4 regions of the Micromonospora sp. NPDC049171 genome follow, and region 2 is predicted to be linked to each of the others. Evidence: riboswitches for the same ligand, from Rfam matches in the RefSeq annotation. Region 2 holds a riboswitch; each other region holds the start of a gene.
The links. Region 2 has a riboswitch for cobalamin ahead of cobN (cobaltochelatase subunit CobN). Riboswitches for the same ligand answer to the same signal wherever they lie in the genome.
Positions count from the first base shown of each region.

Region 1 (5,812 bases), on a different contig from region 2:
CAAGCGCCCGCTGCGGCAGCTCCCACGCGGTCCGGAACAACTCCCGGACGCCGGCCGGCAACTCCGCGATGTCCTGCACCGACCCCTCCGCCCGCTTGATCGCCGAGCGGATCCGGTCAGTCCACAGGCCGCGGGCCTTCAGCTCGCGGACCAGGGCGGTGTTGACCTGGAGGAACTCCCCCGACAGGGTCTCGCGCTTGAACAGGTTGGACACCTGCGGCTCGATGCACTCGTAGCACCCGGCGATCGAGGCGATGGTCGCGGTCGGGGCGACCGCCACCAGCAGCGAGTTGCGCAGCCCGTCCGCCGCGACCCGTTCCCGCAGGGCGGCCCAGCGCGCGGTCTGCGTACCCTCGACACCCCACAGGTCGGGTTGGAGCTGGCCCCGCGCGGCCCGGGTCTGCGCGTACGCCGGGTGCGCGCCGAAGCGGCGCGCCAGGTCGGCGGAGGTCTCCAGCGCGGTCAGGTACAGCTCCTCGCTGATCCGGGTGGACAGCTCCCGGGCGGCCGGGGAGTCGAACGGCAGTCGCAGCGCGAAGAAGACGTCCTGCAGGCCCATCAGCCCCAGTCCGACCGGCCGCCAGCGGGGGTTGCTCGCCGCCGCCTGCGCGGTCGGGTAGTAGTTGATGTCGATGACCCGGTCGAGGAAGGTCACCGCGGTACGAACCGTGGCGCGCAGCCGGTCCCAGTCGATGCCGCCGTCGGTGAGGTGCGCGGCGAGGTTCACCGAGCCGAGGTTGCACACGGCGGTCTCGGCGTCACTGGACACCTCGATGATCTCGGTGCACAGGTTGGACAGGTGCACCACGTTGCCGTCCTCGGCGGTCTGGTTGCACAGCCGGTTCGCGGCGTCCTTGAAGGTCATCCACCCGTTGCCGGTCTGGGCGAGGGTGCGCATCATCTTGCCGTACAGCTCCCGCGCCGGGACCTGCCGCACGTGGCGACCCTGCGCCTCGGCCTGCCGGTAGGCGGCGTCGAACCGTTCCCCCCACAGGTCGGGCAGCTCGGGCACCTCGTGCGGGTCGAACAGCGACCACATCTCGTCGGCCTCGACCCGGCGCATGAACTCGTCCGGGACCCAGTTGGCCAGGTTCAGGTTGTGGGTGCGGCGGGCGTCCTCGCCGGTGTTGTCCCGCAGTTGCAGGAACTCCTCGACGTCCGGGTGCCACGGCTCCAGGTAGACGCAGGCCGCGCCCTTGCGCCGGCCACCCTGGTTGACCGCGGCGACGCTCGCGTCCAGCGTGCGCAGCCACGGCACGATGCCGTTGGACTGCCCGTTGGTGCCGCGGATCAGCGCGCCCCGGGACCGCACCCGGGAGTACGCGATGCCGATGCCGCCGGCGAACTTGGACAGGTTGGCGACCTGGGCGTACCGCTGGTAGATCGAGTCCAACTCGTCGCGCGGAGAGTCGACCAGATAGCAGGAGGACATCTGGGTGTGCCGGGTGCCGGAGTTGAACAACGTCGGTGAGCTGGGCAGATAGGCCAGGCTGGACATCAGCCGGTAGAAGCCGACCGCCTCGTCCGGCGTCTGGGACAGCCCGCAGGCCACCCGCAGCAGCCAGTACTGCGGGGTTTCCAGCACCAGCCGGCTGGTGGGGTGGCGCAGCAGGTACCTGTCGTACACCGTGCGCAGGCCGAAGTACTCGAACCTCCGGTCGCCGTCGGTGTCGATGGCGTCGTCGAGCATCGCGGCGTGCGCGGCGACGAACGCGGCGGTGTCGTTCCCGATCAGGCCCTCGGCGTGACCGACCCGGATCGCCGCGCTGAACGAGGTGACGCCCTGCCGACGCACCTCCTTGTCGACGTAGCCGGCCAGCAGCCGGGCCGCGAGGCGGGAGTACTGCGGCTCCTCACCGATCATCTCGGCGGCGGTCTGGATGGACAGCCGGTCCAGCTCGGCAGTCGTCGCGCCGTCGTACAGCCCGCTGATCGTGCGGGTGGCGACGCGCATCGGGTCGACGTCGGTCAGGTCGTCGGCCCACCGCTCGACCGCCCGGACGATCTTGTTGACGTCCACGGACTCGGTGGTGCCGTTGCGCTTGCGGACCTGCATCGGCGTCCGCCGCAGGACCGCGTCGCCGCTTGCCGGGACTACCTCGGTGACTGTCACCACTCACTCCTCGCGAGTTCGAGACCTGATGGCCTTCGGACGCGTGGAGACAGACACCGGCGGACGCCACGCCGGGCAGGCGCGGGTCAGGTGGCGTCGGCCGTCCCACGCGGCCTCGGACCGCCGCCCACCCGGGTGCGGGTGCACGGCGCGCTGGCAGGTCTTCGGACTCGCGGGCACGACCGGGTCGCCGGTCTCCTACTGGCCGTCGCTTCCCAGACCGATTGGTGGCCCAGTGCTCATGACGGCTGTCGTTCCCACTCACCGCTGCGGGACAGTCCCGGATTTCCACCGGGTTCCCTCTTGCCTCGACCGCTCGGGATGAACGGCCGAACCAGCTGCGCTCGACACCATATATAGGGACGCTGCGGTTGTCACACCCCACATGTCGGTCCCGGGCGTGTCGGCGCCGTGACTGGTGATGGTCGTCACCGGCTCGCCCGGACCCGCGCCGAACCAGGCCGGCGGGCGGCAGCCCACGCCCGCGCGGACGTGACATCGAGCAGGTGCCGTCATGCGGAAAGGTGTGATGTATTAAGTCTCCAGACGTAAGGATCCCTATTTATTTCCGGCCATCAATGTCAGAATCTGAAGTGGACATCCAATCTTCCGCGCGCACTATCCACTTCTCGCAGCAATATCCCAATCCCGCCGGGCGCACATCAACAGTCCGTGAACGACGACGTGCCGTCGCGCCGCAGAGTGTCTACCAGCGCCACGAATCTCGCCGCAGCCGCTGCCGAGGCCCGTGGGCCGGATGCGGCGACCGGGAGGACAGCGCGCTGACGCATTCGCATCGGGACCGAAACATTGGATGTCTTGGATTCACAGGTGATCGACGTCGTTGACGTGCCGGATTAGCCCTCCGTATACTCGCAGAGATCATCTGATCTTTAGCCTAGCCGGGCGAGGAGCGCATGCCGCAGATCACTGCCGTCACCATCGAGGACGTCCGCTTCCCCACCTCCCTGACCGCTGACGGCTCCGACGCCATGAACAAGGACGGCGACTACTCGGCGGCCTACGTCGTCCTGCACACCGACGGCGTCGACAGCACGGGCGCGCCACTCGCGGGCCACGGTCTGACCTTCACCATCGGTCGCGGCAACGACATCGTCGTCGCGGCGGCGGTCCATCAGGCACAGCGCCTCGTCGGCGTGGACGTCGCGACGATGGCGGCGGACATGGGCGCGGTCTACCGCCTGCTCACCTCCGACTCCCAACTGCGGTGGCTCGGCCCGGAGAAGGGCGTCGTCCACCTGTCGCTGGCCGCCGTGCTGAACGCGTCGTGGGACCTGGTCGCCCGGGTCGCCGACAAGCCGCTGTGGCGGCTGCTCGTCGACATGTCCCCCGAGCAGCTCGTCGACATCGCGGACCTGCGCTACCTGTCCGACGCGCTGACCCGGGACGAGGCACTGGCCATCCTGCGCGCCAAGGAGAGCACCAAGGCCGCCCGTCTCGCCGAGCTCGACCGGACCGGCTACCCCGCCTACACCACCTCGGCCGGCTGGCTCGGCTACGGCGACGACAAGCTGCGCCGGCTGTGCCAGGAGGCGGTCGACACCGGCTACGGCTACGTCAAGCTCAAGGTGGGCGCCAACCTCGACGACGACATCCGCCGCTGCGGCATCGCCCGGGAGATCCTCGGCCCGGACCGCAATCTGATGATCGACGCCAACCAGGTGTGGGACGTCGGTCAGGCCATCGAGTGGGTCACGGCCCTGGCGCGGTTCGAGCCACTGTGGATCGAGGAGCCGACCAGCCCCGACGACATCCTGGGCCACGCCGCCATCCGTCGCGCGGTCGCGCCCATCGGCGTCGCCACCGGCGAACACTGCCACAACCGGGTGATGTTCAAGCAGCTGTTCCAGGCCGGGGCCATCGACTTCTGCCAACTGGACACCGGCAGGTTGGCCAGCATCAACGAGATCGTCGCCGTGCTGCTGCTCGCCGCGAAGTTCGACATCCCCGTGTGCCCCCACGCCGGCGGTGTCGGCCTGTGCGAGATGGTCCAGCACGTGTCGGTGCTCGACTACGTCGCGATCTCGGGCGACCTCACCAACCGTGTCACCGAGTTCGTCGACCACCTGCACGAGCACTTCACCGACCCGTGCGTCATCCGGGACACCGGCACGGGCAGCGGGTACGTCCTGCCCCACCAGCCCGGCTACTCCACCCGGATGCGCCCCGAGTCGGTCGAGCGCTACCGGTTCCCGGACGGCACCTACTGGACGGCGACAGACCCGACTACCGTGTCATCTCCGAAGCCGTACGTGATCGCGGGTGGGGCGGCCACCCCCGCCGGCCGCTAGGGGGTGTCATGTCGCGCACCGACGAGGTGGTGAACGGCATCAAGCGGATGATCCTCGAAGGGCGTTTCAAGCCCGGGGACCGTCTGCCCATCGAGAAGGATCTCGCCGAGTCGCTCGGCGTCTCGCGGGGCTCGCTACGCGAGGGGATGTCGGCCCTGTCGATCCTCGGCATCGTCAACATCCGCCAGGGTGACGGCACCTACGTCACCAACCTCGACGCGCCGCAACTGCTGGCCCCGATGGGCTTCGTGGTGGATTTCCAGGGCCAGGGCGACACCCGGCACATCCACATCGTCCGACGACTGCTGGAGTGCGAGGCCGCCCGCCTGGCGGCGACCAGGATCACCGACGAGGCCCTCGCCCAGGCGGCGGAGTTGCTCGACGAGGCGGCCCGGATCGCCGGACGGTCTCCGCAGGAGCACGAACGGATCATGGAGATCGACATCGCGTTCCACCGGATCATCGCGGTGCACGCCGACAATCCGGTGCTCGTCGGCCTGATCGAGGCGTTCGCCGGGCGCACGTTACGCGGGCGGCTCTGGCGGAGTCTGCACGAGGAGGGCGCGGACCGGCGTACCCACGACGAGCACGTCGCGATCCTCAAGGCCCTCGTCGCACGCGACCCGGAACGCGCGCGGATCCGCATGGCCAACCACCTGATCGGGGTGGAGGAGTCGCTGCACGGGCAACCCGACGACGCCGACGCCACCGTCGAGCCGACGCGGTTCTGAGCACCCGCCCCGGAGTGTTTCGGAAGTGCTGGGCCAGCCAGCACTTCCGAAACACACTCCCTAGTCCCGATCCGCGCCGGTGCTGCCGGTCATCGCCGCGACCAGGTCGTCGGTGGTGACCTCATCGGCACGAAGCCGGGCCGCCCGACGGCCGAGCCGCAGCACCTCGACCCGATCGGCGATCTCCAGCACCTGCGGCATGTTGTGACTCACCAGCACCACCGACATGCCGGCATCGCGGGCGCGCCGGACGACGTCGAGCACCCGCCCGGTCTGCACGACACCGAGCGCCGCGGTGGGCTCGTCGAGGATGACCACGCTCGTCGCCCAGATGATGGCGCGGGCCACCGCGACGCACTGGCGCTGCCCACCGGACAACATCGCGATCGGGGTGGTGACCCGGGGGATCCGCACACCCAACTGGTCCAGGGCCGCGGCGGCGCCCTGCCGCATGGCGCGTTTGTCGAGCAACCCCAGCCGGCCGAGCGGCCCGGAACGCAGGATCTCCCGACCGAGGTACAGGTTGGCGGCCACGCTGAGGTCGTCGGCGACGGCGAGATCCTGGTAGACGGTCTCCACCCCCGCGCGCCGGGCGTCGACCGGCGTGGAGAACTGGACCGTACGACCACCCACCCGGATCTCGCCCTCGTCGGGCG
Region 1 is NZ_JBEZDJ010000004.1:259,788-265,599, forward strand. Features, by position in the region: gene AB0B14_RS07605 (ribonucleoside-diphosphate reductase subunit alpha) at 1-2,056, opposite strand, end outside; cobalamin riboswitch at 2,251-2,467, opposite strand; gene AB0B14_RS07610 (enolase C-terminal domain-like protein) at 3,031-4,425, shown strand; gene AB0B14_RS07615 (FadR/GntR family transcriptional regulator) at 4,434-5,156, shown strand; gene AB0B14_RS07620 (ATP-binding cassette domain-containing protein) at 5,217-5,812, opposite strand, start outside.
Region 1: another riboswitch for cobalamin. It lies ahead of AB0B14_RS07605 (ribonucleoside-diphosphate reductase subunit alpha); the one in region 2 lies ahead of cobN (cobaltochelatase subunit CobN).

Region 2 (5,812 bases):
CGTTGTCGACGCGGGGGAGTCCGAAGTGATCCGCCGGTTGGCCGCCGCACTGGCACGCTGACGGCCAGCCCTCTGGCCGGTCACACCTGGTGAACACCAGACGATCGCACCGTCAGGCATCAATGATCTACCGCAGCGAGCGGGCGATCTCGATCGCCTCGGCCTGGGTGAGGGCGCCCTCGATCCGGTAGCTCACGTCGGCGTCCTGCCAGATCAGGGTCGAGGCGGCCAGCCGGGCGCTCTCCTGGCGGACATTCCCCGCCCGGTCCACGTACGACAGCACGTGCGGGCCGTCGACCCACACGGCGAAGTCGCCGTTGACCTGGACCCACTCCGCTCCCGGCGGGGTGACCTCCTTGTGGAAGGACAGGTTGAGGCGACCGTCGAACGCGTCCACGCGCAGCGCGCCGCCGTCGTAGAGCAACGTCGCCACCCGGCAGGTGCCCGTGGGGTCGGGGTCGGCGACCAGCACCCGCTCGGGCGGCCCCAGCTTCGCCGGCAGTCGGATCGGGAACCGTACCGCCCGCTGTGCCTCGTCCAGGCCGGCGGGGCGCTGCCCCGGCAACGGCGAGGCAGCACCGCTGGGCAGCGTCGACGGGGGCGAGGTGGCGATGCTGACGCCGGCGAAGCGCAGCAGCCCCGTGACGGCGTCGGCGACGGCGGCCCGGGTCGGCGGCAACACCGCCACGATCAGGGCGGCGAGCGCCGCTGCGGCGAGCGGGCGCCACCGGCGCACGGGCCGGTGCAGCCGTACGCGGACGGGGGCGCGCACGTCGGGCGGCTCGGGCGTGTCCAGCCAGGCGGACAGCTCACGCAGCTCCCGTTCGAGGTCACCCATGCCGGACCTCCTCCCGATCGAGCAGGCCGCGAAGCTTCGCCAGCGCCCGGGAGGTGCGCGACTTCACCGTGCCCCGGGGCCAGCCCAGCGCCGCCACCGTCTCCTCCTCGCTGAGATCGAGGAAGAACCGGCAGACGATCACCTCGCGGTCCCGTACCGGCAGTTGACGCAGGGCCCGCACCAGCGCGGCGCGGCGCTCCCCGGCGAGGACCGCGTCGACCGCCCCATCCTCGGTGATCTCCGACATCGGGTCCGCCGCCGCCGCCCGCAGGACGAGTCCGTCGCGTCGGCCCCGGGAGCGGTGCAGGTTGCGGGTCTCGTTGGCGACGATCGCGAGCAGCCACGACCGGAAGGACGACTCGCCCCGATAACGGGACAGCTTGCGGTACGCCTTCACAAACGCCTCCTGGATGACGTCCTCGGAGTCCGAGCCCGCGCCGAGCAGCACCGCCGTCCGGTAGGCGGACGCGGTGTGCCGGGCGACCAGGAGGTCGTACGCCTCCAGGTCACCGGAGCGGGCGCGGGTGACGAGCGCGTCGTCGTCCAGGGGAACCTCCGTTCGGATCACACTCATGACACCGCCCACCCGCCGCGGGTTCCAGCCCTCGTCGGATCAGCTGTCTCCCATCGGGCGTGCAGCGTATTGCCAGGAATCGGTGCTGCACTGGAGGGCGTCGAGGGAAGGGGTTGGCATGAGCTGGTTCAGTCGCCGGTCACGGGGTGCCGAGGCGACCCCGACGAAGCTGGACCGGGAGGCGACCCGGGACGATCTCGCCGCCCTGGAGGCGTTCGTCACGAGTCGGCGCGGGGTGGAGTTCTACCTGGAGCCGGAGACCACCGCGACGGACACCACGGTGGTGGCGATCGCCCACGACGGCGAGTGGATCCGTCGCCGTACCGGCACACCACGCGCGGCCGGGTCCATCGCCCGCAAGCACGCGGTGCCGCTGTACGAGGCGGGCCGCACCGGCTACCCGGAACGGATGCGGGTGTGGAACCGGGCCCACCCGGAGCGCCACGCCCGCTGAGGCTCGACCGCTCAGCCGGCGCCGACGGCCGCGCGGGCCTGCTCACGTGTCATCGGCTCGGCGTGGCTGGAGACGTACCAGTGGTAGGTGTCGTCGAGCAGTCGCCGGACCAGGGCCAAGTCGAGGCCGTCTTCCGGGCGGCGCAGGTGTGCCGGCGGCGGGTAGAAGCAGTCGCCCAGCAGCATGACGCCCGAGTCCGGCACCAGCACCACCGTCGAGTCCGGCGCGTGGCCGCCACCGACGTGACGCAGCCGAACCCCGACCGGCACCTCGGCCACGTCGGCGAAGGTCCGGCGCGGCGGCAGGACGGCGAACCCCTCCCAGGAGTCCACCGCGAGCGCCCGGGCCCGGAAGCTCGGGCCGAGGCGTGGATCGGCCCGTACCTGCTCGCGCAGATAGTGGTGACTCCACGGGCGGGCGGCCTCGGCGCGCAGCAACGGTACGGCCGACTCGTGCCCGACGATCTCCAGGTCGGGCCAGGCGCAGGCGCCCCAGACGTGGTCCCAGTGGTGGTGGGTGTAGACGAGCCAGCGTGGCTGCGGCAGGCCGGCGGCGGTCAGCGCGGCCTGGATCTCCCGGGCGTGCGCGGGGCTCTGCCCAGCGTCGATCATCACACTGCCGCGCTCGTCGGCGACGACGGCGACGCCGGCCTGGACCGCGTCCGGGTCGGGATCGCCCGGACAGAGCCAGACCCGACCGGCGAGGTGGTGGAATCGCATGGCGACGATGGTGATCGACCCCCGAGATTGATCGCGGACGTTGGGCCAGTGGCCGCCGATCCTAGGTGAGGATGTCGACCGGCACCGCGCGGCCGGATGATCGGCGCAGGTCAGAGTCCCTCGGCCATCCTTTGCTCTGCATACCTATCTGCACCAGACACGGAGCGTCACCGGTGCAGATAGGTATGCAGAGCAAAGGACGTCGGCATTGATCTGGGGCACTGCGCCGTGCGGAGTCGCGCTCGCGCCAATCGCCGAAGCTCGATGAGTGCCGCCCGCCTGGCGGGGCCGGACCGGCGTTGACCGGCGGCGCGGCGGTGTGGCAGCATTCGCGGCCTGACGGCAGTGAAGGAAGTCGGTGCGATTCCGACGCGGTCCCGCCACTGTCACCGGGGAGCGATCCCCCCTCGTGAGTCACGGCCGTGTGTCTGCGGTTGGAAGGCCGGGGGAGAGCGTCGATCCGGAAGCCAGGATACTTCGGCCGTCGGGACGTACCCCAGGGCGTGGACACCCGAGGAGGACCCGATGACGCACGGCGTCTCATTCATCGACGAGCATCGTCATGATCCGCATCGCGGGCGACACACCGCATCCGGAACCGGCCGCGCCCGCACGTCTGGCGCCGGTTGCCTCGACGCGCGCCAGGCCGCTGGCTTCCGGTACCGCTGAGCCGAGCGCCCGCCGCTGACCGGCTCCGACGCCCGCGTCGACGAGTCCGGCAGCGCCGTCGTACCGGCTGACGCCGCACCCACCCGCTTCGTCCAGGTCGCCTCCGCAGCGGCCAGGGCGTCACTCTCCGGAGCCCGCCGTGCGCATCCTGCTGCTCTCCACCGCCGACACCGACCTGCTGGCCGCCCGCGCCAGCGGCGCCGACTACCGGCTCGCCAACCCCGCGCGGGTCGCCGCCGACGAGGTGCCCGCCCTGCTCGACGGGGTCGCCCTCGTCGTCGTACGCCTGCTCGGCGGTCGACAGGCGTGGCCGGACGGCCTCGCCGAGGTGCTCGGCACCGGGGTGCCGACTGTCGTGCTCGGTGGCGAGGCGCTGCCCGACGCGGAGCTGATGGCCATCTCCACAGTGCCGTCCGGGGTCGTCACCCAGGCGTTGGCGTACCTGGTCGAGGGCGGGCCGGACAACCTGGCGCAACTGGCCCGGTTCCTCTCCGACACGGTGCTGCTCACCGGCGAGGGGTTCGCCCCGCCCACCCCCACCCCGGCGTACGGCGTGCACGGCGAACACCCGACCGACCCGGACCGGCCCACCGTGGGGATCGTCTTCTACCGGGCGCACGCCCTCGCCGGCAACACCGGGTTCGTCGACGTGCTCGCGGACGCGGTCCACAAGGCCGGCGGCAACCCGCTGCCGATCTTCTGCGGCTCGCTGCGCGGGCTCACCACCGGCGCCGGCCCGCTCGGGCTGTTCGCCCGCTGCGACGCGCTGCTGGTCACCGTGCTCGCCGCCGGCGGTGCGGTCGCCGCGGACGCCTCCGGAGGTGGCGACGAGGACGCCTGGGACGTCGGCGCGCTGGCCGCCCTGGACGTGCCGGTCATCCAGGCGCTCTGCCTGACCAGCACCCGGGCGCAGTGGGAGGCCAGCGACGCCGGGCTGTCCCCGTTGGACGCGGCGATGCAGGTGGCCATCCCCGAGTTCGACGGTCGGATCGTCACCGTGCCGTTCTCGTTCAAGCAGATCGACGCCGACGGCCTGTCCGTCTACGCCGCCGACCCCGAGCGGGCCGCCCGGGTCGCCGGGATCGCGGTACGCCACGCCCGGCTGCGCTACGTGCCCAACGCCGACAAGCGGATCGCCGTGGTGCTCAGCTCGTACCCCACCAAGCACTCCCGGGTCGGCAACGCCGTCGGGCTGGACACCCCGGTCTCGGCGGTCCGGCTGCTCGCCGCGCTCGCCGCCGCCGGCTACCACCTGGGCGACGCCCCGGTGCCCGACGACGGAGACGCGCTGATCCACGCGCTGATCGCCGCCGGAGGCCACGACGTGGAGTGGCTCACCCCGGAACAACTGGCCGCCGCCGAGGCCCGGATACCGGGGCAGACGTACCGGCGGTGGTTCGACCAGATCCCGGCCGAGCTGCGCGAACGGATGCGGGAGCACTGGGGTGAGCCGCCCGGCGAGCTGTACACCGAGAGCGGGGACATCGTCCTCGCCGGGCTGCGCTTCGGCAACGTGGTGCTGCTGATCCAACCGCCGCGCGGCTTCGGCGAGAACCCGATCGCCATCTACCACGACCCGGACCTCCCGCCGAGCCACCACTACCTGGCCGCGTACCGCTGGTTGGCCGCACCGAGCGCGGACGGCGGCTTCGGCGCGGACGCCGTGGTGCACCTGGGCAAGCACGGCACCCTGGAGTGGCTGCCCGGCAAGGGCCTCGGCCTGGCCGCCGACTGCGCGCCCGACGCGGTCCTCACCGACCTGCCGCTGGTCTACCCGTTCATCGTCAACGACCCCGGCGAGGGCACCCAGGCCAAGCGGCGGGCGCACGCCGTGGTCATCGACCACCTGGTGCCGCCGATGGCCCGCGCCGAGACCTACGGCGACCTGGCCAAACTGGAGCAACTGCTCGACGAGTACGCCACCGTGCAGGCCCTCGACCCGGCGAAGGTGCCCACCGTGCGGGCGCAGATCTGGGACCTCGTACGCGCCGCCGAACTGCACCACGACCTGCACGCCGAGGCGATGCCCGACGCGGACGACTTCGACGAGTTCGTGCTGCACCTCGACGGGTACCTGTGCGAGGTAAAGGACGTGCAGATCCGCGACGGGCTGCACATCCTCGCCGACGCGCCCACCGGTGAGCCCCGGGTCAACCTGGTCCTCGCGGTGCTGCGCGCACCGCAGATCTGGGGAGGCGCCCACGCCCTGCCCGGTCTGCGGCAGGCGCTCGCCGTCGCGTACTCCCTCGACGAGCAGGCGCTGCTCGCGGCACCTGGCGACCGACTGGCGCTGCCCACCGCGCTGACCGACGTGGTGGACGGGCCGGCCGGCACCGCCGCCGACGCCATCGACCTGATCGAGGCCCTGGCCCGACGGTTGGTCCTCGGCATGGAGACCCTGGGCTGGGCCGTGGACGCGGTCGACGCGGTGGTGACCGAGGTGACCGGGCAGCCGATCCCGGACGTCGCCGCCGTGCTGCACTTCGCCGCCACCGAGCTGGTGCCCCGGCTCGGCCGGACCACCGACGAGCTGACCAACACCCTCGGCGCGCTCGACG
Region 2 is NZ_JBEZDJ010000008.1:111,221-117,032, forward strand. Features, by position in the region: gene AB0B14_RS12610 (arginase family protein) at 1-61, shown strand, start outside; gene AB0B14_RS12615 (hypothetical protein) at 128-838, opposite strand; gene AB0B14_RS12620 (RNA polymerase sigma factor) at 831-1,412, opposite strand; gene AB0B14_RS12625 (hypothetical protein) at 1,531-1,866, shown strand; gene AB0B14_RS12630 (MBL fold metallo-hydrolase) at 1,878-2,585, opposite strand; cobalamin riboswitch at 2,934-3,063, shown strand; gene cobN (cobaltochelatase subunit CobN) at 3,394-5,812, shown strand, end outside.

Region 3 (5,812 bases), on a different contig from region 2:
TGAGAATGTCGACTGTCCTGCTGCTCCGCCTTCCTGTCAAGGCACGCACGGCAGTCCTGCCGCCGGCAGGACAACGGACAGCCCACCCATGGCTGATCGGTAGCGGCCACAGCGCCGAGCAGGCAGAAGAGTGGACTGCTAAAGACCACCAGCGACCCAAAACCCCTGCACTACCTGGTAGGCCACTTCGGGTCCGCCGAAGAGGTCTTCACCCCGAAGCGCCTGGTCAGGGCGTTGCCCGTGGGATCGGAGTCTCGAATGACGGAACTGCAACGGACTCCACCAAGCTCACCCGCAACGCTCCACATCGATCTGACGCAGACCTATAGGCGTGGCCTTAGGCGAACCGAGAGGTCGGCCGGCACCAGCCATCCCGGGAGCAGCAACGCCTGACCACTTCGACATCTACTGGGAGGTCACACCGCACCGTTTGACCGCATCACCGCAGGTCAGAGCCATCGTCTCTGTCCGGCGTCGGTGAGCACCTCGGGCGCGGAGACCGCTTCGCCAACCTGCACCCAATCTGCTCCCAGTTGCAAGGCCGGGCCAGCCAACGGCTCCTTACCGCCTTGACCTGCGCACACCTCCCTGCCAGGCAACATAGAGCGTTGTCGACCGCTGCGCAGAACCGCTGAGCACTCCGCGGTGAACGAAGGGCTCTACTCAATCAGCGACGGCCACGATGACCTTGCCTTCGGCGGTGCCGCTGGCGACCAGCCGGTGGGCGTCCACGACCGTGTCGAGGGTGAACGTGCGTGGGTCCAGTCGCGGGCGCAGCGCTCCGGCATCGGCCAACGTCGCGATCTCGCGCAGGATGTCGCCGTGGCGTTCGCGGCCCCGCCCGGTCAGCATCGGCAGCAGGGTGAACACCCCGGAGTAGGTCGCGCCTCGGAACGACAGCGGGGCGAGCGAGTGTGAGCCCCAGCCCAGCGCGCTGACGACATGCCCGTGATAGGTGCGCACCGCCGCGAACGACGCGTCGAGCGTCGGGCCACCGACGTTGTCGACGATGATGTCGAACCCCTCGCCGTCGGTGTATCTCTGCACGTACTCCTCGACGTTGCTTGTGGTGTAGTCGATCGGCACGGCGCCCAGGCTCTCGATGACCCGCATGCTCGCCGGCCCGCCCGTGGCGTACGCCTCGGCGCCGCGCGCCTGGGCGAGCTGCACGCCCACGTAGCCGACACCGCCGGCACCGCCGTGCACCAGCACCTTCTGCCCGGCGCGGACCCCGGCCCGGTCGACGAGCCCCTCCCAGGAGGTGATCGCGGCCAGGGGCAACGCGGCGGCCTCCCGCATCGAGAGGGTGTCCGGCTTGCGGGCCAGCAGCCGCACGTCCACGGCCGCGTACTCGGCCAGCGAACCCTGCAGGTCGCCCACGCCCCCGCACAGCCCGTACACCTCGTCTCCGGGCGCGAAGCCGGTCACCTCCGTGCCGATTGCCGCGACGACGCCGGCGAGGTCCAGGCCGAGCACCGCAGGAGGCTGGACACGCGCGTGCGCGGCCTTTCCTGCCTGGATCTTCGTGTCGAGCGGGTTGACGCCGCTGGCGACGATCCGCACCAGCACCTGCCCGCGCCCGGGGGTGGGTTGATCGATCTCCTCGATCGTCAGTGGAACGTCGAACTCCCGCAGCACCGCAGCGCGCATAACCATCCACACTCTCCGTGATCGAGTCTTCACGTGGACGTTATCCGACCGGACCGGCGGCGGGGCGGGTTCCTCGGACCACGCCAGCGCCGCCACGGGCGGGCCGGGCGCGGGTCAGTCCTCTTCGGCACCGTCGAGCAACGCGCGTCGCAGCGCCAGCCGGTGCTTCCGGCGGATCTCCGCCTCCCGGTAGCGTCGCCGGTCCCCGTCGGTCTCCGGTAGCAGCGGCGGCACGGTACGAGGCTGGCCGTCGTCGTCGATGGCGACCATGACCAGGTGGGCGGTGGCCACGTCGGTGGGTGGCACCGCCCGGTCCCACCGGTCGGCGGTGACCTTGACGGCCACCTCCATCGAGCTGCGGCCGGCCCAGGTGATCCGGGCGTCGACGTGTACGACGTCGCCGACCCGCACCGCGCGTAGGAACGCCGTCTCGTCGATGGCGGCGGTCACCGCCGGCCCGTCGGAGTGCCGGGCGGCGACCACACCGGCGACGGAGTCGATGAGGTTGAGGATCCGGCCGCCGTGCACCGTACCCATCAGGTTGGTGTGGTGCTGGTCCATGATCTGCGACAGGGTCAGGTGCGACGCCGACGGCGCTCGGCCGGCGATGGTGGCGGTGTCGTGCACAGCGGTAGTCCGTCCCTCGGAACCCACACCGCCGGTTCGCGGACACGCTGACGAGGATCTGGCCGCGCACCACACGCACGGCCGGTCACCCGCTCAGCCCACCCGCGAGGCCGACGGCAGCGCACACGGTTGTGTACGCGGCGCCGGCAGGTCTTCGGACTCGCGGGCCCGACCGGTCGTGCCGGTCCCCTACTGGCCGTCGCTTCCCGGGCCACTGGCCCAGTGCTGATGACGGCGGTCGTTCCCACTCACCGCTGCGGGGCAGCCCCGGATTTCCACCGGGTTCCCTCTTACGACGCCCAGCCGGTCACGACGGGGCGAACCAGCGCCGCGGGGAGCATAGCTGGCCTGGGGATCTGTCCACCCGGGGCGTCCGGCCGCGGCGGCGGATGACCGCATCGTCGACTTTTGTCGTTCGAGGAAGAAGATCGTCACCTCTTGAAAAAAGTCTCGCGCGGGTGAGGATATCCAGATGCGTCGTCTCCCCCAGACTTGCGGGCGGGTGGTCTCGGGCCTCCTCGCGTTCCTCCTCGCCTCGGCGGTCGCCCTCCTCGCGTCCACCCAACCCGCCGCGGCGCACGGGACCCTCGCCACGTCCACACCGGCGAGCGGCGCCACCGTGCGCGAGCCGTTGACGTCGGTGCGGCTCCTCTTCACCGAGAAGGCCGCCGCCAACGCGTTCTTCACGATCACCGCCCCGGGCGGCACCCGTGTCGACAACGGCTGGTCGCCGGGGGAGCCGCAGCCGCTGGAGAAGCCGGTACGGGAGTACTTCCTGGTCAACGGGAAGTTCGAGCCTCGGGAGTACACGACGGGGTTCCCCGCGGTGGTGGCCGTCGCCCACCTGCCCGCCAAGGGCCAGTATTCGGTGAGCTACCTGTCGGTCGCCTCGGACGGCGACGCCGTGCGGGGCACCCTGACCTTCCGTTACGAGGGGCGGGTGACGGCAGCGCCGAAGGGGTGGAGCCCGCCGTCGACCCAGCCGGACCCGGCGCTGGTGGCCGCGGCCGAGCAGCACAACACGTCCGGGCAGGCGTCTGCGGTGCCGACCACGGCGGACGATCCGTCGACCCCGCCGGCTGCGGCGGCTCCGGAGACCGGGTCGACCGACAAGAGCGGTCCCGGCGCACTGGCCTGGACCGGGTTGGCGTTGGTCGCGGCAGTCGGGGCGGTGGCCGGGTTCGTCGTCTGGCGTCGCCGATCGGCTTCCGCCGGCACACCCACCGGCCGGGGCCGTACCTCGGCGGCGACCTCCGGTCGACGCGGCGGTGGCACCCGTGCTCCGAACCGGGCCGGCGCTGGTAAGACCACCGGCGGCAAGACCGTCGGGGGTAAGGCCGCCGGGGACCGGACCGGCGGAGGCAAGACCGGCGCTGGCAAGACCGGCGCTGGCAAGACCGTCGGGGCCCAGGCCGGCGGCGGCAGGACCAGCGGGGGCACGGCCGGCGAGGTCGGCGCGGCGGCCGGCGTCGTCGCGCGTACCGCTAGCGACAGGCGGCGGCCCGCCACCGTGCCGGCGGCGCGCAAGGGTGACACGGTCGTCACGGCCCGCACGGGCGTCACCGTCGAGCCGACGCCGACCGATCAGGTGGAGAAGCCCCTCGCCAGCACGGACGACGAGCCGGCGGTCGATTCCGGACCACGGCCCGACACCGACCTCGCCGCCGCGACGCCCGGGTCCCGGCTGAGCAACACCCACCTGGCGCTGCTCGTCGGCGGGCTGGTGCTCGCCCTGCTGGCCGGGTTCGGGCTGGCCCGCATCGGGACCGGCGACGAGACCCCGGCGGGCCGCGACGCCCGACAGCCCGCGGGCGGTCCGGCCACCGCGGGGCAGGAGGGCTCCGCGACCGATGGGCACCAACACTCGTCCGGTACGGGGCCGCACACGCATCGGGGTGACGACGCGACGGGCGCGGCGCTGGCGACCGGCACGACGGTGAGCGCCGGCGGCTACACCCTGCAACCGCTGGAGCGGACCCAACCCCCCGGTGTACGCGCCGACTACCGGTTCCGCATCGTCGGGACCGACCGGCAGCCGGCGACCCGCTTCGCGGTCGTGCACGACAAGCCGTTGCACATGATCGTGGTCGGCCGCGACCTGTCCGGCTACCAGCACCTGCACCCGACGATGGCGCCCGACGGCACCTGGAGCGTCCCCCTGACGCTGGCCCGGCCCGGCGGCTACCGCGTCTACGCCGACTTCTCCGTCACCGCGACCAACGGCACGCAGATCCCGCTCGTGCTGGGCGTCGACCACACCGTGCCCGGCGCGCACACCCCGACCGCGCTGCCGCCGGTGCGGGCCGAGGCGACGGCCGGGCCGTACGCGGTGTCGATGAACGGCACCCCGACGGTGGGGGTGACAGCGCCGATGCACTTCCAGGTCAGCGCCGACCCGACCATTCCCGCCCAGTTGGAGCGGTACCTGGGCGCGTACGGGCATCTGGTCGTCGTCCGTGAGGGCGATCTCGGGTACGTGCACGTCCACCCCGAGCAGGAGTTGGTCGACGGGTCGGTCAAGTTCTGGCTGACCGCCCCGAGTTCGGGCCGGTACCGGGCGTTCTTCGACTTCCAGATCGCCGGGAAGGTGCACACCGCCGAGTTCACGATCAACGTGCCCTGAGACCGGAACTTTCTCCCCGCTGCGGCCGACCAAACAGCCAGCAGCGATCAACGGAGGAAGAACACATGCGCACCACCAGCCCGCTCGGTTTACGCCGCTCGGTCACCGTCCTCGCCGCCGCGATCCTGGCGGCGGGTGCGGCGGGTTGCGGCTCGTCCGACTCCCCGGCGACCGCACAGCCGGGCCCGTCCGCGTCGGCCTCGGCCAACCCGGACGCCGGCGTGGTCGGCATCCGTGACCCGTGGGTGAAGGCGGCCGACAAGGGCATGACGGCGGCGTTCGGGACCCTGGTCAACAACGGCGACAGCGATGTCACGGTGACCCGCGCCACGACCTCGGTGTCGTCGATGGAGCTGCACGAGATGGCCATGCAGGACGGCAAGATGGTCATGCGGCAGAAGCAGGGCGGCATCGTCGTCAAGGCCCGGGGCACGCACGCCCTGGAGCCCGGCGGCGACCACCTGATGCTGATGAACCTCACCAAGCCCGTCCAGGCCGGCGACGAGTTGTCAGTCACGCTGACCTTCGCCGACGGCAGGACCCAGCAGTTCACCGCGGTGGTCAAGCCGTTCACCGGCGCGCAGGAGAGCTACGCCCCCGGGCACGGCGCGCCCGTGACCGGCATGAGTGCCACGCCGGGAATGAGCATGAGCCCGGCGTCGTGACCGAGTCACCACCCGTGCGGCCGGTGAGCAGGCGTGGACTGCTCACCGGCGGAGCCCTGGCCGCCGGTGGAGTCCTGGCCGGCGGGGCCGCGATCGCCGCGACCCGCGCTGGGAGGACCGAGCCACCGCCGGCGACCGCCGCCGACACGACGTTGGCGGCGACCGTCGGCGGCCTGGTCGAGCCGTTCCACGGCCCCCGGCAGGCCGGCGTGGCCACCGAGCCACAGGCGCACGCCTCGTTCGTGGC
Region 3 is NZ_JBEZDJ010000001.1:175,852-181,663, reverse strand. Features, by position in the region: gene AB0B14_RS00640 (zinc-dependent alcohol dehydrogenase family protein) at 664-1,656, opposite strand; gene AB0B14_RS00635 (acyl-CoA thioesterase) at 1,765-2,277, opposite strand; cobalamin riboswitch at 2,405-2,619, opposite strand; gene AB0B14_RS00630 (copper resistance protein CopC) at 2,750-4,900, shown strand; gene AB0B14_RS00625 (copper chaperone PCu(A)C) at 4,966-5,565, shown strand; gene AB0B14_RS00620 (Dyp-type peroxidase) at 5,589-5,812, shown strand, end outside.
Region 3: another riboswitch for cobalamin. It lies ahead of AB0B14_RS00635 (acyl-CoA thioesterase); the one in region 2 lies ahead of cobN (cobaltochelatase subunit CobN).

Region 4 (5,812 bases), on a different contig from region 2:
CGGAACCCGTCCGCTCGGGGCGAACTGCCGCAGCATCGCCACCTCCTCGGCGAGGGCGTACGAGTCCGGCGCGAGCTTCAACACCGCGTCGCCCAAGGGGCCGGTGCAGGCCAGCACCACCGAGGAGACGCCCGAGGAGAAGTCGGCGCCGATTTCGGAACCGAGCTCGGCGCCGATTTCGAGGTCCCACTCGCGGGCCAGGGTCGCCAACTGCTCCGGCAGCGAACTCAACCAGCGATGGTTCACCTTTCCCGAGCGCGCGTAGTCGGCGATCGACTGGAACCGCGCAGTTATCTCTTCCAGATCCAGCAAGGGTGGTCACCTTCCGTGAGTCGCTTTCCGTTGTCGCGCCATTCAGGTGCACCTCGGTACCGTCAGTCCGACGGAGAATGCCGAGGATTGTGGACATGCGAAACTCTCGCCCCAGGGCTCACGAGAGTGAGTCAGCGCAGGGTGTACCGTCCGTGCCGGCAATTAGACCGCAAGCCGGCATGGCGGCGCGATAAAGACACGAAGAGTTGTTGCTGGACCGGTTCCTCCTGCGACCGTCTCTTGATTAAGTGAGGTGGAGACGGGTGGGAGCGGCTTCGTCACAAATGGTTACCAATTCGGCGATCCCCGAACTCCCCCCGCATTGCAACAGCCTCTCATGATGATCTATAGATGTCTAGCCTCGTTGTATTGATCTGATTACCCGCTGCTATGTACTTCGTCGTCATTGCGGCATTTTCGCGGCGATCGTGCTGATCGCAGTGGGTAAGGGGTGCCGTAGGGATCGATGGCGGCGAAGGTCCGGATAAGACGGCAGTCGACCCTGATTTCATCTCCGTCAGTGCAAAGTGAGGCATTCGGATCCGCCGGCACTGCGGCGGCCGGTTCTTCCGTCAGACCCACAGTTGAAGCGCGCCGCCGTCGCCGTGCTGGCCCTGGCCGTAGCAGTGCTGGCATTTCCTGACCCGCCGCCCCGCGGACGGGCTCACCGACCAGGCCGTCGACCGTTGCTCGCTCCGGAGGCTTCCTGGGCACGAACGGCTGTTCGGCCAGCGGGGGCCCCTGGATCGGCGTCGGCAGAACTCGGTCACTCCATCGTCCAGCGATTGTGGTGAATCACCGACGACACCGGGCGTCGCTGGCGCCAGCCGTGCCGCTCCAGGTCCGGCGTCTGCTCCAGATGGGTGACCGGGCCGAGGCAGAGCCACGCCACCGGGCGGACGGTGGCCGGGATGCCGAGCAGGTCGCGCAGGAACGGCTCCCGGTAGAACGAGACCCAACCAACCCCGAGTTGCTCGGCGGTCGCGGCCAGCCACAGGTTCTGGATTGCCAGACAGACCGAGTAGAGGCCGGCGTCGGCGATCGCGTGACGGCCGAGCACCGCCGGTCCACCCCGCTGCGGGTCGTATGTGACCACGACCGACAACGTCGACTCGCGTACACCATCGATCTTGATCCGGGTGAAGCGTTCCTTCGCCGCACCGTCGAGAGTGGCCGCGAAGGTGTCCCGTTCCCGCTGTACGTGCTGGTGGAACTCCTGCCGCAGCTCGGGATCGCGGACCAGGATGAAGTCCCAGGGCTGGGAGAGGCCGACGCTCGGTGCGGCGTGCGCCGCCGTGAGGATCCGGTTCAACGTCTCGTCCGGGATCGGCGCCCCGGTGAACTGGGCACGTACGTCCCGGCGGCGGTGGATGGTCTCGTAGAGTCCGGTGTTCATGGCAGGCTCCCGCTGCGCTCGTGCCCCTGACGGGGTCGATGACGCGAGGCCGGTCTTCGGACTCCCGGATCTACGCTGGTCACCCGCCTTCCCAACCCCGCAGGGTCAGTGGCTGCGTCTGGTACGCGTGGGTGGCAGCTCCCCGGTCACCGCGGCGGGCCCGTGCCGGACTCACACCGGCTTCCCGATTCTCCCCACTGGCGCGGGGCACCTCGCAACGTTTGTGCCACCGTGCACCATAGCGGCCCCCGACGAGCCCGGGGCCTGTCTCGCCAAAGGTGTTCCGGCGGTCCTGGGACAGCGGAGCGACTCGCCCAGCCGTTAGCATCGCGCTGATTCCCGCCCCCATTACGGAGACCTCCATGCGCAAACTTGCCGCCGCCGCCCTCGTGGGCGTGCTCGTGGCCGTTCTTCCGGCAGCGGCCGCCCTGGCCGCCGAGCCCAAGCCGGATATCGCGGTGACCTCCGCCGCCGACAAGGCCAACTACGCCGAGGGCGAGACCTTCACCATCACGGTCACGGTGAAGAACAAGAGCTCTGTCGACGCCAGGCACGTGCACTACACCGGCGGCGACAGCGAGGGCGTCGACGGTGTCGCCTACGGTGAGCTGTCGACCGGCTTCGACCTCGCCGCCGGCGCCACCAAGACCGTTCAGATCACCGGCAAGACCAACCATGTGGCGTGGCAGTCCGGCTACGGGTTCGTTGCCTTCTCGCTTGCCGCCGACAACGGCGAGGCCAACGACGCCGACAACATCACCAGCGTGCGGCTGCTGGTGGCGGGCGTCTTCGACGATCTCGGCGGCTACGTCTTCCAGGGTGAGTCCTATGACGCCGAGTGGACGCCCCGGACGCCTGGCGTCCCGGGTGTCAAGGTCGTCGCCACCAGTGCCGACGGCAAGACGACGTACGCCGAGGCCAGCACAGACGCCAAGGGCCTGTTCCGTTTCGCCCGCCTCCCCGCCGGCGACGTCCTGCTGACCTTCACCGCCCCGGCGGGCTGGAAGATCCTGGCCGGCGAGAACGGCGCGGACGACCACACTCTGGCGCAGGTCAGGGCCGACGACAGCGACGAGCCGCGCGTCTTCGTGGCGGCGAAGAAGGTCGCCGTGAGCTCGCCGAGCGCGACGCCGACGCCGACTTCGACGACGACGACGCCGACGCCGACGCCCACTTCGACGGCGACGCCGACCTCGACGATGACGCCGACCTCGACGCCGACTTCGACGACGACGCCGACTTCGATGACGCCGTCACCGTCGGCGTCGTCGAGCACCGGCCCGGGCCTGCCGGTCACCGGCGACAACACCATGCTGTTCGTCGGCGCTGCTGCGGTCGCCGTCGCGGTCGGCATCGCGCTGGTGCTTGTCGCACGACGCCGCCGAGTACGCCTGCAGGCCTGATCGACCGAGATCGCCCCAGCGGCCGAACACGGCCGCTGTAGCGTCCCCCGCTACGTCGAGCAAGGCGAAGGACGCCGAGGCTCCAGCACCTCGCTGGAGCCTCGGCACCGCGACTCCGGCCGTACTCACGGCGCGATCCGCGCGACTGCCGCTGAACTGTTGGACCCTGGTTGAGCTCATGGTGTGTCGCGATCACGCCGCAGGGCCTCGCCCACGAGCTTTCCCCCAGCACCGATATATCCGTCTGGGTCAAGCCAGTTCTTCCCCGTCGGTCAGTTTGAGGGCCGGTCTCCGGCAACCGGGTCGCAGGCGCGTCCAGCTGCGGATCACCACCACCCGCATGATCATCTCCATTCGGGCTAGCAGAGTGGGGGAGCGCCGGTCAGTTCAGCTCCAGACGTACCGGATAGCGACTCAACCACTCGTTGAGCCCCAGCAGCATCTCCACACTGCGCCGGGCCGCCGCCAGGGCGCCGCCCTCGAGCTTGGCACCGGCGAGTGCGCGGGCGCGGTTGTCGTCGAGCAGTGCCCGCACCGGCGCGCCGGGGTCGGTCAGCACAGCCCTGGTCCGGTCGGCCAGCATGCGCTCGTAGGCCGGGTCCTGAGTGGTCGGGTAGGGGCTCTTGCGCCGGGCCACCACCGAGGCGGGCAGCACGTCGGCGGTGGCGGCGCGGAGCAGGCTCTTCTCCCGCCCGTCGAAGGCCTTGAGGCTCCACGGGACGTTGTAGACGTACTCGACGAGCCGGTGGTCGCAGAACGGCACCCGCACCTCGAGGCCGTGGGCCATGCTCATCCGGTCCTTGCGGTCGAGGAGCACCTGCAGGAACCGGGTGAGGTTGAGGTAGAACATCTCGCGCATCCGGTACTCCTCCGGCGCCTCGCCGGGCAGGTGGTCGACCTCGGTCAGCGCCTGCCGGTACGCCGCGTCCTGGTAGCCCGGCAGGTCGAGCTTCAGATCGGGCGCGAACAGGCTCGGCGGTTGAGGGTCACCCGGGGCGCCACGGACCGCGGCCATCCAGGGGAACGTGTCCGCACGGATCACGGCCGGATCGTGGAACCAGGCGTAACCGCCGAAGACCTCGTCCGCGGACTCGCCGGACAACGCCACTGTCGACCGCTCCCGGACGGCGCGGAAGAGCAGGTAGAGCGAGGTGTACATGTCGCCGAGCGCGGGGGGCACGTCGGCCGCGTTGAGCACGCCGGTGCGGTAGAGAGGGTCCATGAGGGCGGGCGAGTCCAGCACGATGTCGGTGTGGTCGGAGCCGACGTGCTGCGCGACCTCGTGCACGAACGGCGCGTCGGGCGTCAGGTGCATCCCGGTTTGCTGGAAGTGCTCGGTCTGCCCGGCGAAGTCGACCGCGAACGAGCGCACCGGGCCGGCACCCTGCGCCGCGAGGGCGCGGGCGGCCAGTGCGGTGATCGCCGACGAGTCGAGGCCACCGGAGAGCAGCACGCCGAGCGGCACGTCGGCGATGAGCTGCCGCTGAACGATGTCGTCGAGCAGTTCGCGCACGGTCCGTACGGTGGTGTCCCGATCGTCGGTGTGCTCCCGGGGGGTGAGGGACCAGTAGCGGCGGGCGCGCAGCCCGGACCGGTCCACCCGGACGATCTCGCCGGGGCGCACTTCGCGCAGGTCCCGGTAGATGCCGTGTCCGGGCGTCTTGGTGAAGGCGAGCAGCTCGCGCAGCCCGTCGGTGTCGACGACGGCCGGCACCTGCGGGTGGGCGAGCACGCCCTTGGGCTCGGAGGCGAAGACCACGCCGTCCGGCATCGGCCGGTAATAGAGCGGCTTGATGCCCATGCGGTCACGGACCAGCAGCAGCGCCTGCTCGCGCGGGTCCCAGAGGCCGAAGGCGTACATGCCGTTGAGGTGCTCGGCGAAATTTTCGCCCCATTCCAGGTAGGCGTGCAGGACCACCTCGGTGTCGCTCTCGGTGCGGAACTCGTGGCCCAGCCCGCGCAACTGGGTGCGCAACTCGCGATAGTTGTAGACCTCGCCGCTGTAGGTGATCACGGCGATGGCGGCGCCGTCGTGCTCGACGGTCATCGGCTGCGCCCCGGTCGACAGGTCGATGACGGCGAGCCGGCGGTGCCCGAGGCCGACATGCTCGGCGAGCCACACGCCCTCGGCGTCCGGCCCGCGCAGGCTCATCGTCGCCGTCATCGCCCGCAGCACCGCGCCCTCGCGGCGGAGGTCACGGGCGAAGTCGACCCATCCGACAATTCCACACACGGTATGCCTCCAGTTGACAGATCAATCGTGGTGATGGTTACCGGTGCGAGCGCTCACGGCCTGGTGACCACAGTGCCGAAGGTGGTGGCGAGCCAGGGCTTGCGACCGCCGGTCAGCAGCTTGCCGCGGGCGATCTGGCCCCACTGGCCGGTGCGACCGAAGCCGACCTTGAGGAACGCGACGGGATCGGCGGAGATCCAGCAGTCCGCCCTGGTCTGCGCGGCCGACCTGCCGGTCACCGCGGTCCCGTGGTCGATCTCCACCAGGTAGCGCGGGCCGCCCCGCAACCTGATCTCGATGCTCGCGCGGACGTCCGCGGCGCGTTTCCGGTTCAGGTATCGCGGCATCATCGTCAGTACGCCGTCGAGCACCAGCAACGCGTCGGACCGGTCGATGCGCCACGGCTGTCCGCTCGCCCGCGCGATGTCCAGCCCGTGCACGACCAGTTCGCCGAGCAGCGCCGAGCTC
Region 4 is NZ_JBEZDJ010000007.1:114,218-120,029, reverse strand. Features, by position in the region: gene AB0B14_RS11365 (aminoglycoside phosphotransferase family protein) at 1-312, opposite strand, end outside; gene bluB (5,6-dimethylbenzimidazole synthase) at 1,079-1,708, opposite strand; cobalamin riboswitch at 1,738-1,938, opposite strand; gene AB0B14_RS11355 (SdrD B-like domain-containing protein) at 2,071-3,111, shown strand; gene asnB (asparagine synthase (glutamine-hydrolyzing)) at 3,494-5,344, opposite strand; gene AB0B14_RS11345 (maleylpyruvate isomerase N-terminal domain-containing protein) at 5,398-5,812, opposite strand, start outside.
Region 4: another riboswitch for cobalamin. It lies ahead of bluB (5,6-dimethylbenzimidazole synthase); the one in region 2 lies ahead of cobN (cobaltochelatase subunit CobN).